2 regions of the Peribacillus sp. FSL M8-0224 genome follow, and region 2 is predicted to be linked to the other one. Evidence: a T-box and tRNA genes for the amino acid it is inferred to sense, from the RefSeq annotation. Region 2 holds a T-box; the other holds one or more tRNA genes.

Region 1 (6,649 bases), 2.7 Mb from region 2:
ACCGTGCCTCCCTTTCTTCCATTTCTTCTTCTATATAAAATGAATCTTCCTGTTTCAATAAATATTGCAGATGGACATGATAGGTCAGGACTGTATCCCTGTCTTCCTTTCTTTTCGAATGTACCTTGCCTGCCGCATTCACCCGAACAATTTCGGCAGCGCGGTTCCTCATCATTTCCTTCTTCAAATGTAACTTCCTTTCACCCCGTTCCAGATCATCTGAAGTATAAAACTCCACTCTTTCTTGTAAAAGGCGTTGCAATTGTTCCCTCAAGTTCATGCCCTCCTTCTTACCATCTATGCTAATGTGTATGTACGAGGGCATGGACAAAAACACAACTTCATAAATGCGGGAGTTTCAATCCTTACCCATAATGAAACTTTTTATATAGATTTTCCTTGAAGCTGCCGGAATATCTTAAGCAAAAAAGCCGCCCCGTTATATTTACGAGGCGGCTGCATTTTAAATATTATTTTGTTTCCAAGGTAAACTGCAGTCCTTTCTCAATTTCCGCCAATACCTCTTCATCCTTTTCCTTCATTCGAGCTTCTTCCAATGCGGAAACAGCCTGCTCCCGGCCAATTTTCCCAACTGCCCAGGCAGCCGTCCCCCTGATGACGGGCCGCGGATCATTCTTCATGACCTGTATCAATAGAGGCAATGCCGTTTCATCTTTGAAATGGGCCAATGCTAAAATGGCATTTCGTTGGATTGGTTTTTTACCGCGCCAAGAGCCAGATACATGGCCGTATGTCTCTTTGAAGTCCCGATTTGAAATCGTAAGCAGGGGTTTTAACAGCGGTTTCGCCAGCTCGGGGTCGGGTTCCATCTCTTCATGAAAATGAAAATCCATTCCTTTGTTTTTCGGACAAACGGTCTGGCATGTATCACATCCATACAAACGATTGCCTATTTTCGTCCTGAACTCATCCGGAAGGAAACCTTTTGTCTGTGTCAAGAACGCAATGCAACGCTTGGAATTTAGCTGCCCGCCCTGAACGAGCGCTCCAGTCGGGCAAACATCGACACATTTATTGCATGTCCCGCATTGATCTTCCATCGGTTGATCCGGTTCAAATGGCAGGTTGGTTATCATGTCTCCCAAGTATACATAAGAACCGAATTCCGGTGTGATGATCATACTGTTTTTTGCACTCCAGCCAATACCTGCACGCTCAGCCACTGCCCTATCGGATAACTCACCCGTATCAACCATGGACTTCATCATTGCCCCTGGCACTTTATCTTTAATGAAATTCTCAAGTAACTGCAATTTATTACGGAGAACGGTATGATAATCCGTTCCCCAAGACGCCCGGCAAAAGATCCCGCGGCGTTCACTTTTTGTACTTTGCGGAGCATCCTTCAATTTCGAAGGATAAGCAAGCGCAATCGAAATGATGGATTGCGGTTTATCGAATATCAATTCAGGCCTCACCCTTTTTTCTATATCGGCTTCTTCAAACCCTGACTGGTAATCCAGTTCCTGTTGACGTATCAGCCGACCTTTCAGTTCGGTGAAAGCCGTAGCCGAAGTAAAGCCAATTTTATCGATGCCGATTTCCTTACTATATAAAATCACTTCTTGCTTGAATGAGTTCATATCCATATTAATCACCTACGTTCATTCAGTATTCCCATTGAAGCTTGAATCCATTTCAAACCATTGCTATCTATGATAAACTAATTGCAATCATTTTTGGAGGTGAAACGGTTGGAAATTACCGTATCAGCTAATCTTAGCAGTAAAATCCCTGAATTCAAAGTCGGGGTCATTACATATGAAAACATCGAAGTAGGTCCCTCCCCGCAAATGGTGAAAGGAAGACTTCAACTATTTCAGGAAGCTCTTTTCTTCGACCTTGAAGAAAAGGAATTGACCGACTTTTCCGGCATTAAAGTGTGGCGGGAAATTTTCAAGGCTACAGGAACGAACCCGTCACGGTATCGTCCCTCCGTGGAAGCCCTTTACCGCCGCGTAAAAAAACAGAATTACTTGACACCCATCCATTCCGCCATCGATTTGAATAACTTCTTCTCACTGTTATATGAAGTTCCGATCGGCATTTATGATGCTGAAAAATTAACAGGAGACATCTCGATTAAGATTGGCGAGGGTTCAGATGGGTATGACGGTTTGAACGGCCGCTTGAATTCCATGGAAAATATGATTACCTCAGCCGATCATGCTGGCGCATTCGGAAGTCCTTACGTTGATTCAGAACGCACGAAAGTCACCGAAGAAACGAAAAAAGCTATCCAAATCATTTATTTACAACCCAATACTCCAATCACGGAAGCAGATCAGCTGACGAAATCCCTGATGGACATGTTCCTTGAAATCCATGGTGGTGAAGGGACTTACTCGATTGTAGAAGGATAATTAAAAATTGAACGAAATTAAACCCTTTCCACAATCGGAAGGGGTTTTTTATGATTTTTCCAATTAATAAAACCAGTCCGCTAGTATCCTTTTATTCAACCGAATCGATCCCTACCAAAAAGGCAATAAAGATCACTGGAATTTAAGAGCATAAAGGATCACAAAGTCTTAAACTTGATTTGGGATGAATCTAGCCTACGGACTATTCTTAATTTACATTCCAGTCGATTCCAGAAATCCTCTCCCTTTCCGCCGACTGTCTGCCAAGCCTCCTCGGCGCAAGCGCCTCTGGGGTCTCGACTAGCCAGTTATTCGGCTGGAGTGTCGCAAATTTCTTCCATCTTTTAAGGATTAATGTAAAAAACCTCAAGGATCACCTCGTCTTAAACTTGGTTAGGGATGAGCCAGCCTAGGGTTTTTTCTTAAAATCTCATTCCAGTTGATTCCAGAGACCCCCCTCCCTTTCCGCCGACTATCTGCGAAGCCTCATCAAAGCAAACATCTCCGGGGTCTCTGCTAGCCGGTTACTCGGCTGAAGTGTCGCAAATTTCTTCCATCCTTTATGGGTTACTGTAAAAAAACTCTAGGATCACCTTGTCTTAAACTTGGTTCGGGATGAGTCTAGCCCACGGTTTTTATTTAAAAGAACGTTCCAGTTGATTGGAACGTAAGGTACGAGACTCCTGCGGGAAAAGCGTGGCCAAGGGAGACACCGAAGGCGAGAGCCAAGGAGGCTCCCGGACCGCCCGCGGAAAGCGAGTGCCTGTAGTGGAAATCAACGATCAGATTTGCTAACCCTCAAAAACACTTTCCGTTTTACCCAGAAATTCATTCCCTTCCCTCCGACTGTCTGCGAAGCCTCATCAAAGCAAACATCTCCGGGGTCTCGGCTAGCCGGTTTACAATGGTTACTTTCTGCCTTTCGATTGATAATCATCGATGCTACATAAGCCTGGCACGCCTTTCTCTTCCCCATTAACAAAAAAAGCACAAACTTAGTCAAACTGATTCTACTAACGTAGTTAATCAAATTGACTAAGTTTGTGGTGCATCGAAATCCCCACACTCCCGGATGAAGGATAATCAAAAATTAAAGTCCATTTTTCGGGTATGACATACTGTATTACCGCTTCGATGAAATGCAAAAAAAATCCCACTGTAAACAGTAGAATTCTTGTAATAATATTTAAACGCAAAGCTTCGTTCTCCAGGTAACGAAACCCTACGTTATGAGTATGTATTGGAGCGGGTGAAGGGAATCGAACCCTCATCATCAGCTTGGAAGGCTGAGGTTTTACCACTAAACTACACCCGCATATTCTTGTAGAAGTTTGTCGAATTACCAATCAACAAAATTAATTATATAGTCTAATATAAAAAAATGCAATAGTTCTTTAAAAAAAAAAATAATAATTAGCGTATTGTAAAATTAATATATTCATTCACTCTAGTAAAAATGTTAAAAAGTCCCCTGATTGAAGAGAACTTTTTCATCCTATATGGTGATTTAAGACCAAATGACTTCCATTAACCGCGGATAAACCTGCTGTGCCGTTTCAAGCAGCATGATTAACTTCCTGAACGCCAGATCAGGTACGATATCCCCCTCAATGGAGTATGAATAACGAATGGAAATGGTCCCATTTTCTTCATACAGTTTGGAATACCTGAAATTAGCATTATATTCATTCAATAGTGTATGTACATCCTGTTTCTTTTCAGGATTCTTCAACTCGGCGACATTAAAGCAAAATAAGTCCGCCACATTTTCATCTTGATTGAAAGCAAATACTAAAAGGACCTTCCACCCGTCCTTTAACTTTTGCTCGGCTCTAAAAAAGGTGGTGCCATCTTCATTCAACTCATTCATATAGATTTTCTCACTAGTTAAAAAATCACGAAATTTAGCAACGTTTGACATGGTTCATCACCTTTCTGTTTATAAGTACATTTTATAATGAAAACCAGCATTTTTACAGACTTTTCTAACATTCTGCCAATTTCCTCCTATTAACAGGGGCGACATTAAAAGGAAGGGAGTCAAATATGAGCTCCCTTCCTGGATTGATTAGCCAGTTGCTTCTCCGCAAAACTGAAGCGCTCCTTGCAGGTCCAAAATTTCCTGGCGGATTTTTGAGCATCCTTCAAAGGGTATATATGTCCAAGCACAAAGCAATATCCTTCATATGGATCAAAAGATACCACTAAGGGTAAGAAGGATCATATTTTAACTTGAAAGGAAAACGGCCTTTTCCCGATTGAATACGAAAAAAGGCCGCTTTTGTTATAAGCTGCTTAAAAATCACAACGAAGGGCCTTCCTCAGCTTTATTTCCATAAAACTTATAGTTGAGCGAATTCGGGTTCCGCAACTTTTACAAGCTGTTTTCCGAGGTTCGTTCCTTTAAACAAACCTAAAAATGCATCCGGTGTGTTTTCGAACCCTTCAATAATCGTTTCTTCATACTTCAGCTTTCCTTCTTGAAGCCACTTACCTAATTCCGTAGCACCCTCCTGGAATCTAGCGGCATAATTTCCAACTGTGAAACCTTTCATTAGTGCACTGGTTTTGATCATTGCCGATTGCAGACGCGGTCCTAGATCTTTTCCTTCCGCGTTATATGAGGAAATCGCCCCGCATAATGGAATTCGGGCATTCGCATTCAAAAGTGTAAAAACAGCATCGGACACCTCGCCGCCCACATTATCGAAATAAACATCGACTCCATCAGGAACAGCATTGGCTAAATCTGTTGCAAAACTATCACTTTTATAATTTACGGCTCCATCAAATCCTAGCTCTTTCGTTAAATACTCAAGTTTTTCATCTGAACCAGCGATGCCAACAACCTTCGCACCTTTAATCTTAGCAATTTGTCCGACTACTGAACCGACTGCTCCAGCCGCTCCTGAAACGACTACCGTTTCACCTTCTTGAGGTTTACCAATATCAAGCAAACCAAAGTAAGCAGTTAAACCGGTCATTCCAAGAATCCCTAAATGAGTTGTGACCGGAGCCACCTTGGGATCAATCACACGGATTTCCTTTTCAGTGACAACTGTGTATTCTGCCCAGTCGATATTCCCAACAACGACATCCCCTTGTTTGAAGGAATTCGATTTGGACTCAACAACTTCGGCAACAACGCCGCCCGTGATGACCTTATTCAATTCAAATGGAGCAATATATGATTTGGTATCTTGCATTCTGCCACGCATGTATGGATCGACAGATAAATATAGTGTACGTACTAAAATCTCATTATCCTTCGGTGTGGGAACTTCACTTTCAACAAAGTTAAAATCCCCTTTCGAAGGCATACCTTTCGGACGGTTTGCCAGGGTGATTATTTGTTGTTTGGTTTGTGTCATCATTGTTCCTCCTTGGTTTGAATACGTAATTTCGAAAAGAAGCGTATCACTGATGAAGTTCATAGGTCAAAGAATATGATTGGCTATCGCTTCCATAACACTATTTATGTAGCCTTTCCTGAAAACCTCAAACTTGCTACAGCCTATTATGTCCAATGTTTTTCATTTCGATAAACGGTTCGCTCACCAGAAAAATTAAACGGCCTTTCCCCGATTGAATACCGGGAAAAGGCCGCAGCTTGAAATAATCTATTTTTATTGTCTGCTTGGCAGGGTTACTGCCCCTTCTTCTCATTAACCAGTTTAATGAACTAATTCGTGGATAGTCTACATCAATTTTGAAATGAACATCGTTGCCATTCCAAAGTAAATAAGTAACGAGAGTATATCATTCAGTGTTGTAATTAGCGGACCAGAAGCAACTGCGGGATCGATGTTGAATTTATATAATATCAAAGGAATAATGGTCCCAGCTAAAGTCCCGATAATCAGGGTCATCACCAACGAACTTCCAACCACTAATCCCAGAACGGGATTTCCCTGCCAAACATAAGCTATGATGGAAATTAATATTCCGCAGGTGATGCCTATTATCAAGCCAACTTTCAGTTCCCGTATAATGAGCCTGGTCACGACTCCTTTATCCGTATCACTAGTGATTAGACCCCTTACAACAACGGCTAAAGATTGAGTACCTGTATTTCCAGTCATCCCTGCGATCATCGGCATAAAGAAGGCAAGTGCAACAACTTTGGACAAGGTTTCTTCAAAACCGCTTATAATGGTTCCAGACACTAATCCGATAAATAAAAGCAAAATAAGCCAGGGCAGCCGACGATACGCGGCCACGTGCGCCTTCGTGTCAAAGTCTATAGCTTTACCGGATGCCGATAA
Region 2 (6,649 bases):
TTCTCCTGCTCAAGCTCTTTAATCTGATCCAATATAACTTGCCGGCGTTTATCTGGATCCGCCATTACAAATTGTTCTTTCAGCGTATCTTCGTACCGTTGCGGCTGCTCGATGATGGCGCTATTGCCTAAGAAACGATGTCCTTTTGTTTCACGGCCCGTTTCCACATCAGCAATGCTGAATGGCACTATTTCATTGCCAAATAAGGCAATCAGCCATTTAATCGGACGGACGAAGCGGAGCTCCTGATTGGCCCAGCGCATATTTTTCGGGAACGTCATGCCGCTGATGATTTCAGCAAGCTCAGATAAAAGCTGAACGGTCTGCTGTCCTTTTATGAATTTATTCACATGGACATATTCCACACCCTTGAGTTCTTTAAAATAAATGTCCTCTGAAGTCATGCCTTGACCCCTGACGAATCCCAATGCTGCTTTAGACCAGTTGCCTTCGCTGTCCAACGCGATTTTTTTGGCCGGACCTTTTGCCTCTTCTTCGATATCCTTTTGGGATTCTTCCACGTCCTTCACCAATACGGCCAAACGTCTTGGTGTGGAAAAAGCTTCAACCGTCCCGAATTCTATCGCTTTTTCCGTTAGCCATTGCTGCACTTTATCTGACAACTGTTTCATTGATGCTGTCACAAAACGGGCAGGCAGCTCTTCCAATCCAATCTCCAATAACAAATCACGCTTGCTCATTTGTATTCTCCCCTTTCACTTTCAGGATCGGGAAGCCTAATTTTTCCCGCTCTTCATAGAAGGTTTTGGCAACCTTACGCGCTAAGTTACGGCACCGGGCAATATAACCCGTTCTTTCCGTCACCGAGATGGCACCTTTGGCATCCAAAAGGTTAAATGTATGGGAACATTTCAAAACATAATCATATGCAGGATGTACAAGTCCTTCTTCCATTTGTCGATGCGCTTCCTTTTCATACATCGTGAAAAGCTGAAAAAGCATGTCAAGGTCGGAGGTTTCGAACGTATATTTCGAATGTTCATATTCCGGCTGACCAAATATATCGCGAACAGTGAATCCATCTGTCCATTCTAGGTCAAATACGTTTTCCTTATCTTGAATGTAAGAGGCGAGACGTTCGATCCCGTATGTAATTTCCACGGAGACCGGTTTACACTCAAGGCCGCCCACTTGTTGGAAATATGTAAATTGCGTGATTTCCATTCCATCAAGCCACACTTCCCAACCGAGTCCGGCACACCCTAGGGATGGATTTTCCCAATTGTCCTCCACAAAGCGAATATCATGCTCGAGCGGATTTATCCCTAAAGCACGTAATGAATCCAAATACAACTCTTGGATATTGTCAGGCGACGGCTTCATGATCACTTGGAACTGATGATGCTGATACAGTCGATTAGGGTTCTCACCATAACGACCGTCAGCAGGACGGCGGGAAGGCTCTACGTAAGCCACGCTCCAAGGCTCCGGTCCAATGGCTCTCAGGAACGTGTATGGGCTCATCGTTCCTGCCCCTTTCTCGACATCATAAGCATTCATCAATATGCAGCCTTGTTCAGACCAATGCTTTTGTAACGTTAAAATCATATTTTGAATATTCATCGTACACCTCCAGGTTATTTAAACGGCTTTTTAAGATTAAAGGTCGGAAACCCATTACATTTTGGCAAACAAAAAACTCCCGTCCCTATGCGAAATGCATAGGGACGAGAGTATACCCGCGGTTCCACCCTAATTGCCGTTTACAAAACGGCCTCTTTTCAAAGCAACATGCTCCGGAAACGCCCTTCCCTGTAAATCCATATCCCGGCTTTCACCGTCCCGGGTTCGCTTTTTATGGAGAATGACAGATACTCTTTTCCATCAACGCAATCTTCTTATTTTGATGATTAGAATTTTATACAAACTAGCATGGAATGTCAATAGGTCAGAACCTAAAACATATCTTTCATCGTATCAATCTGTTTCAGGAACTTTTTTGATTTCAAAAGCAGACCGGAATATTCCTCATAATATGCATCGATGATCTTCCGCAGTTCTTTTTTCGTTTCAGGCTTGACGGAAATGTTTCCGAGCCTTGATAAATCTAAATAATAAAAAATCCGAAGCAATTTGACGGCTGCAGGTGAAATTTTAAAATGATAAGGGTCTTTCCCCAGACAGCGGTGACAGATAAAGCCCGCTTCCCGAAGCGAGAAGGAGAATTCCCCTTCCGTTTCACCACATACTGCACACTGATTCAGCACTGGGTTAATCCCATTGACGGGCAGCATCTTCATTTCAAAAATGAATGTCAAAACCTCCGCGTCATATTCCTCGTTTATGTAATGCAAAGTTTGCGAAAGCAATTCATACAAATATGGATTCGGTTTCTTATCCTCGACGCTTTTATCAAGCAATTCAACAATATATGAAGCATAAGCGGTGGCAAAAAGATCCTCCCTTATGAAACGGAGTGAATCGACCATTTCGCCTTGCTGAAGACTGCCGAGTCCGGTTGATGTGGTTACAAGAAAATACCCGGAGCAAAAAAGCTGTGTGACGGCTGAAAGCCTGCTGTTAGGTTTACTGGCCCCTCTTGCCATGACGCCAATTTTCCCTAGCTCACGGGTATATATAGTAATGATTTTGTTATTTTCTCCATATGCAGTTCGCCTTATGACAATGCCCTCACATTTTTGGAGCATACCAAGACACCACCCATGCTCGCCAAGGCTAACCTATGAAACAGGAAAATCAATTTCTGCTAGCTCATCATTCAATCCCAAGTGTCTTTCCTGTCTCTCGACTTCTATCTCCTTAAACAGCAAATAGGTGTCCACATTACCTGTTTCAGTGAATAATTCCCAGGTAAAATCCAACATATAAAGCCCACCTTTCATTTTTAACTAGCAATATGAATATCCGACCATATGATTAGCTTGACCGTTTTCCTAACTTTCATGATGCGTAAATTTTGTTAATTAATACTCGCTTTCATTGAAGCCGTAATCGCGAAGCTGGCTTGCTTTGTTACGCCAATCCTTCTGTACCTTCACCCACAGTTCCAAGAAAACTTTAGAACCCAATAGGTTTTCGATATCCACCCTGGCACGGCTGCCGACTTCTTTAAGCATTTTCCCTTGCTTTCCGATGACAATGCCTTTTTGTGAATCCCGTTCGACAACGATAGTCGCCATGACATTGATGGTGTCGCTATTGTCCATTTTTTTAATTGAATCGATGACAACAGCCACTGAATGTGGAATTTCTTCCCGTGTCAGGTGCAGTACCTTCTCGCGGACCAATTCGGAAATGATAAAACGTTCCGGATGGTCGGTCACTTGGTCAGCTGGATAGAACTGGGGACCTTCAGGCAGATGCTCTTTGATTTGTTCAAGCAGAGTATCCACATTATTTCCTTCAAGCGCAGAAATCGGAACGACTGCCGCAAAAGGGTAAAGCTGTTGGTATTTTTCAATGATCGGAAGTAAATCATCTGGATGCATCGCATCGATTTTGTTTACGACCAGGAAAACAGGCGTTTTTACGGATTGAAGTTTTTCGATGATGAACTCGTCCCCGCGTCCGTATCCTTCAGTCGCATTGATCATGAAGAGTATCAAATCGACTTCCTTCAATGTATTCGTTGCCACTTTCATCATGAAGTCGCCAAGCTTATGCTTTGGTTTATGAATGCCGGGTGTATCGATGAAAATCATTTGTGAATCGTTTTGCGTAAGTACACCCTGGACCTTATTTCTTGTAGTTTGCGGTTTATCACTCATAATGGCGATCTTTTGACCGATGACCCGATTCAGAAATGTACTTTTTCCTACATTAGGTCGTCCAATTATTGAAATGAAACCTGATTTGTAACCTTTTACTTGTGTATCGTCAAATAGTTTATCCATTTAAATCCTCCGGTGAAAAAGCTCCTGGAAGCAATTCCTGTACTGTTAGTTCTTTTATATCCCCATGTAAGTTGGTCAAAACGACCGGCATATCCTTTTCGCACAGTTCTGAAATAACCTGCCTGCATGCCCCGCATGGAGCGACGGGACCATCGGTATCCGCCACGACTGCAAGTTTGGTGAATTTTTTATCGTCATGGGCATAAGCGCTGAATAAAGCTGTCCTTTCGGCGCAATTACACATGCTGTATGCAGCATTTTCTATATTACAACCATGATAGACCTTTCCATCAGCGGTTAAAAGGGCTGCCCCCACCTTAAACTTGGAGTAAGGCACATAAGCTTTATCCCTTGCTTTTTTAGCTTCCTCAATCAATTCTTTTGTATTCAATTCACATCTTCCTTTCAAATTGAGTACCATTTCGGCAACCTACAGGCCAACCTTAGGCAAAAAGATAATCAATCCAACTATTATAGAAAATATAGCATATATGAATACAGCTCCGGCTGCAATATCTTTTGCCTGCTTGGCAAGCGGATGGATTTGGTCCGTTACCAGGTCCACTACCCTTTCAATCGCGGAATTAACGAGCTCCAACGTAATCGTACCGGCTATGGCCGCCAAAATGAAAAGCCACTCCATCCCATTCAATGAGAAGTGCCAACCAAAGAATACGACGATTGCCGTTAACGCGAAATGAATCTTGATATTACGTTCAGTCCGAACAGCCTCCAAAATTCCCTGACAGGCAAAAGAGAAACTTTTTAATAAAGGATACCTTTTTTTATCCTTCTCTTGAAAGTCCATATTCTTCCAAGATCTCCTTTTGTTTTGTGAACATCACTTTTTCATCTTCTTCATTCATGTGGTCGAATCCCAATAAATGAAGAAAACCATGCAGTGCTAAAAATCCAAGTTCCCGGTCAAATGAATGACCATATTCTTCAGCTTGTTCTTTCGTGCGTTCAATGGAAATGATGATATCCCCTAACATGCGAGGCATTTCCGCTCCGACAATTTCCACTTCATCTTCTCCCATTTCTTCAAGCGCAAAAGAAATGACATCTGTAGCTGAATCTTTATGACGATATTCTTTATTGATTTCCCGAATCCTATCATTGTCTACAAATGTAACAGACAGCTCGGTGTCTTTTTCAATGTTTTCTTTTCTTGCCGCAAATTGAAGAATGCTTTCAACAAGCTGCTGAGCTTCCTCCGTTACTTCATTCGTTTCATCCATTAAATCGATAGCTAAAATCATTCTTTCACCTTCTGTCCTAATTTATCCGGCTCCGGATATTCAATCCTGGAGTGGAAGATACCATTCAGCGATTCACATAAGGAATGCTTCACGATACTTAATTCTCTCATAGTAATGTCACATTCATCAAATTGACCATCAGAAATCCTGTCCTGAATGATGAAACTTACCAGCTCTTCAATCTTCTCCGGAGTTGGGTGCTTCATCGATCTCACTGCAGCTTCCACACTATCGGCTATGCCGATGACGGCCACTTCCTTCATTAACGCCCTCGGCCCGGGATATCGATAGGCCGCCTCGAGTGTGGCCTCATCCTGTTTTTTTGCCTTATGGTAGAAAAATTTCAATAATGTGGTCCCATGATGCTGCTCTGCAATATCCACAATCTCTTTCGGGAATTTGTGACTGCGCAGCATTTCCCCGCCATCTACAGCATGGGAAATGATGATATCCCTGCTAGTTTCCGGCTGAAGCCGATCATGCGGGTTCTCTTCACTCATCTGATTTTCGATGAAGAAGTGCGGCCGCTTCGTTTTACCGATATCATGATAATAACTGCCGACCCTTGCCAGCAAGCCATTCGAGCCGATGGCTTCACAAGCCGATTCCGCCAAATTGGCGACCATTACACTATGGTGATATGTCCCCGGAGCCTCAATCAAGATCTTCCGCAATAACGGATGATTGGGATTCGCGAGCTCGATAAGCTTAATCGATGATAAAATCCCGAAACCAGCCTCGAAAAACGGTAACAAGCCCATTGTCAAAACGGCTGCACCCACTCCAGAACCTATGGCAGCAGAAGCATAATACAAGTACTCCATTCTAGTATAATGGCTGTCCATAATAAAGATGAGCGAAAAAACAAATGCCATATTGATTAAAGACAATAGCAGCCCCGCTACCAGCACCTTTGATTTGAAATTTGGCCTGGATAGGATGATGATTGCCGTCAATCCCCCGAAAATGATATAAAGCCCCATCGAGAAATCCAGATTTCCAGGTGTATCACCATTAAATATAATCGTACCATACGAACCTAACAATATGATCATTGCTACCGCTAACCTATCATCCAATAATATCTTGATGAGCATCGCCGCCATGGCACCCGGAAAAATGTATTCCAAGTTCGAGTTTTTCAGGTCTGCCAGAATACTGACCGTTTTCATGGTAGCCATTGAAAGGATAAAGACAAGACTGAAGATCAATAACTGATTGTACTTGTTATCCTTTTTGGAAACGGAATAGTAGAAATAGTAATAAAAAGCGGCAAAAGTCAGGAATATGAATAACAGCAGGCCGATATACGGGTAAATGGTAGACTCCGTATTTAAGAAGCCTGCCAGTTCAAGCTGCCTATATACATCCCTGTCCACTAACTGATTTTCTTCAACGATGATCTGACCTTGAAGGATCCTGATTGGCTCCACGCTTTCAACCGCTTTCCTTCGCTGTTCCTCGGTTTTGTCCTTATCGAAAAATACATTCTGAATGATTGCCGTACGCGCA

What was found. A T-box is a leader RNA that pairs with one kind of tRNA and senses whether it is charged. The one in region 2 lies ahead of glyQ (glycine--tRNA ligase subunit alpha), so its partner is inferred to be a tRNA-Gly.
Region 1: it has a tRNA-Gly gene. The T-box ahead of glyQ (glycine--tRNA ligase subunit alpha) is inferred to sense a tRNA for this amino acid. The anticodon was not compared.

The regions. Positions count from the first base shown of each region.
Region 1 covers NZ_JBBOOJ010000001.1:492,356-499,004, reverse strand. Annotated here, with positions in the region: gene MKX49_RS02420 (amidase domain-containing protein) at 1-274, opposite strand, end outside; gene queG (tRNA epoxyqueuosine(34) reductase QueG) at 471-1,610, opposite strand; gene MKX49_RS02410 (B3/B4 domain-containing protein) at 1,716-2,384, shown strand; tRNA gene MKX49_RS02405 (tRNA-Gly) at 3,626-3,699, opposite strand; gene MKX49_RS02400 (YbjN domain-containing protein) at 3,892-4,305, opposite strand; gene MKX49_RS02395 (NADP-dependent oxidoreductase) at 4,727-5,755, opposite strand; gene mgtE (magnesium transporter) at 6,083-6,649, opposite strand, start outside.
Region 2 covers NZ_JBBOOJ010000001.1:3,219,444-3,226,092, forward strand. Annotated here, with positions in the region: gene glyS (glycine--tRNA ligase subunit beta) at 1-701, opposite strand, end outside; gene glyQ (glycine--tRNA ligase subunit alpha) at 688-1,584, opposite strand; T-box leader at 1,682-1,858, opposite strand; gene recO (DNA repair protein RecO) at 1,917-2,669, opposite strand; gene MKX49_RS15435 (YqzL family protein) at 2,703-2,846, opposite strand; gene era (GTPase Era) at 2,946-3,875, opposite strand; gene MKX49_RS15445 (cytidine deaminase) at 3,868-4,266, opposite strand; gene MKX49_RS15450 (diacylglycerol kinase family protein) at 4,306-4,683, opposite strand; gene ybeY (rRNA maturation RNase YbeY) at 4,661-5,137, opposite strand; gene MKX49_RS15460 (HD family phosphohydrolase) at 5,134-6,649, opposite strand, start outside.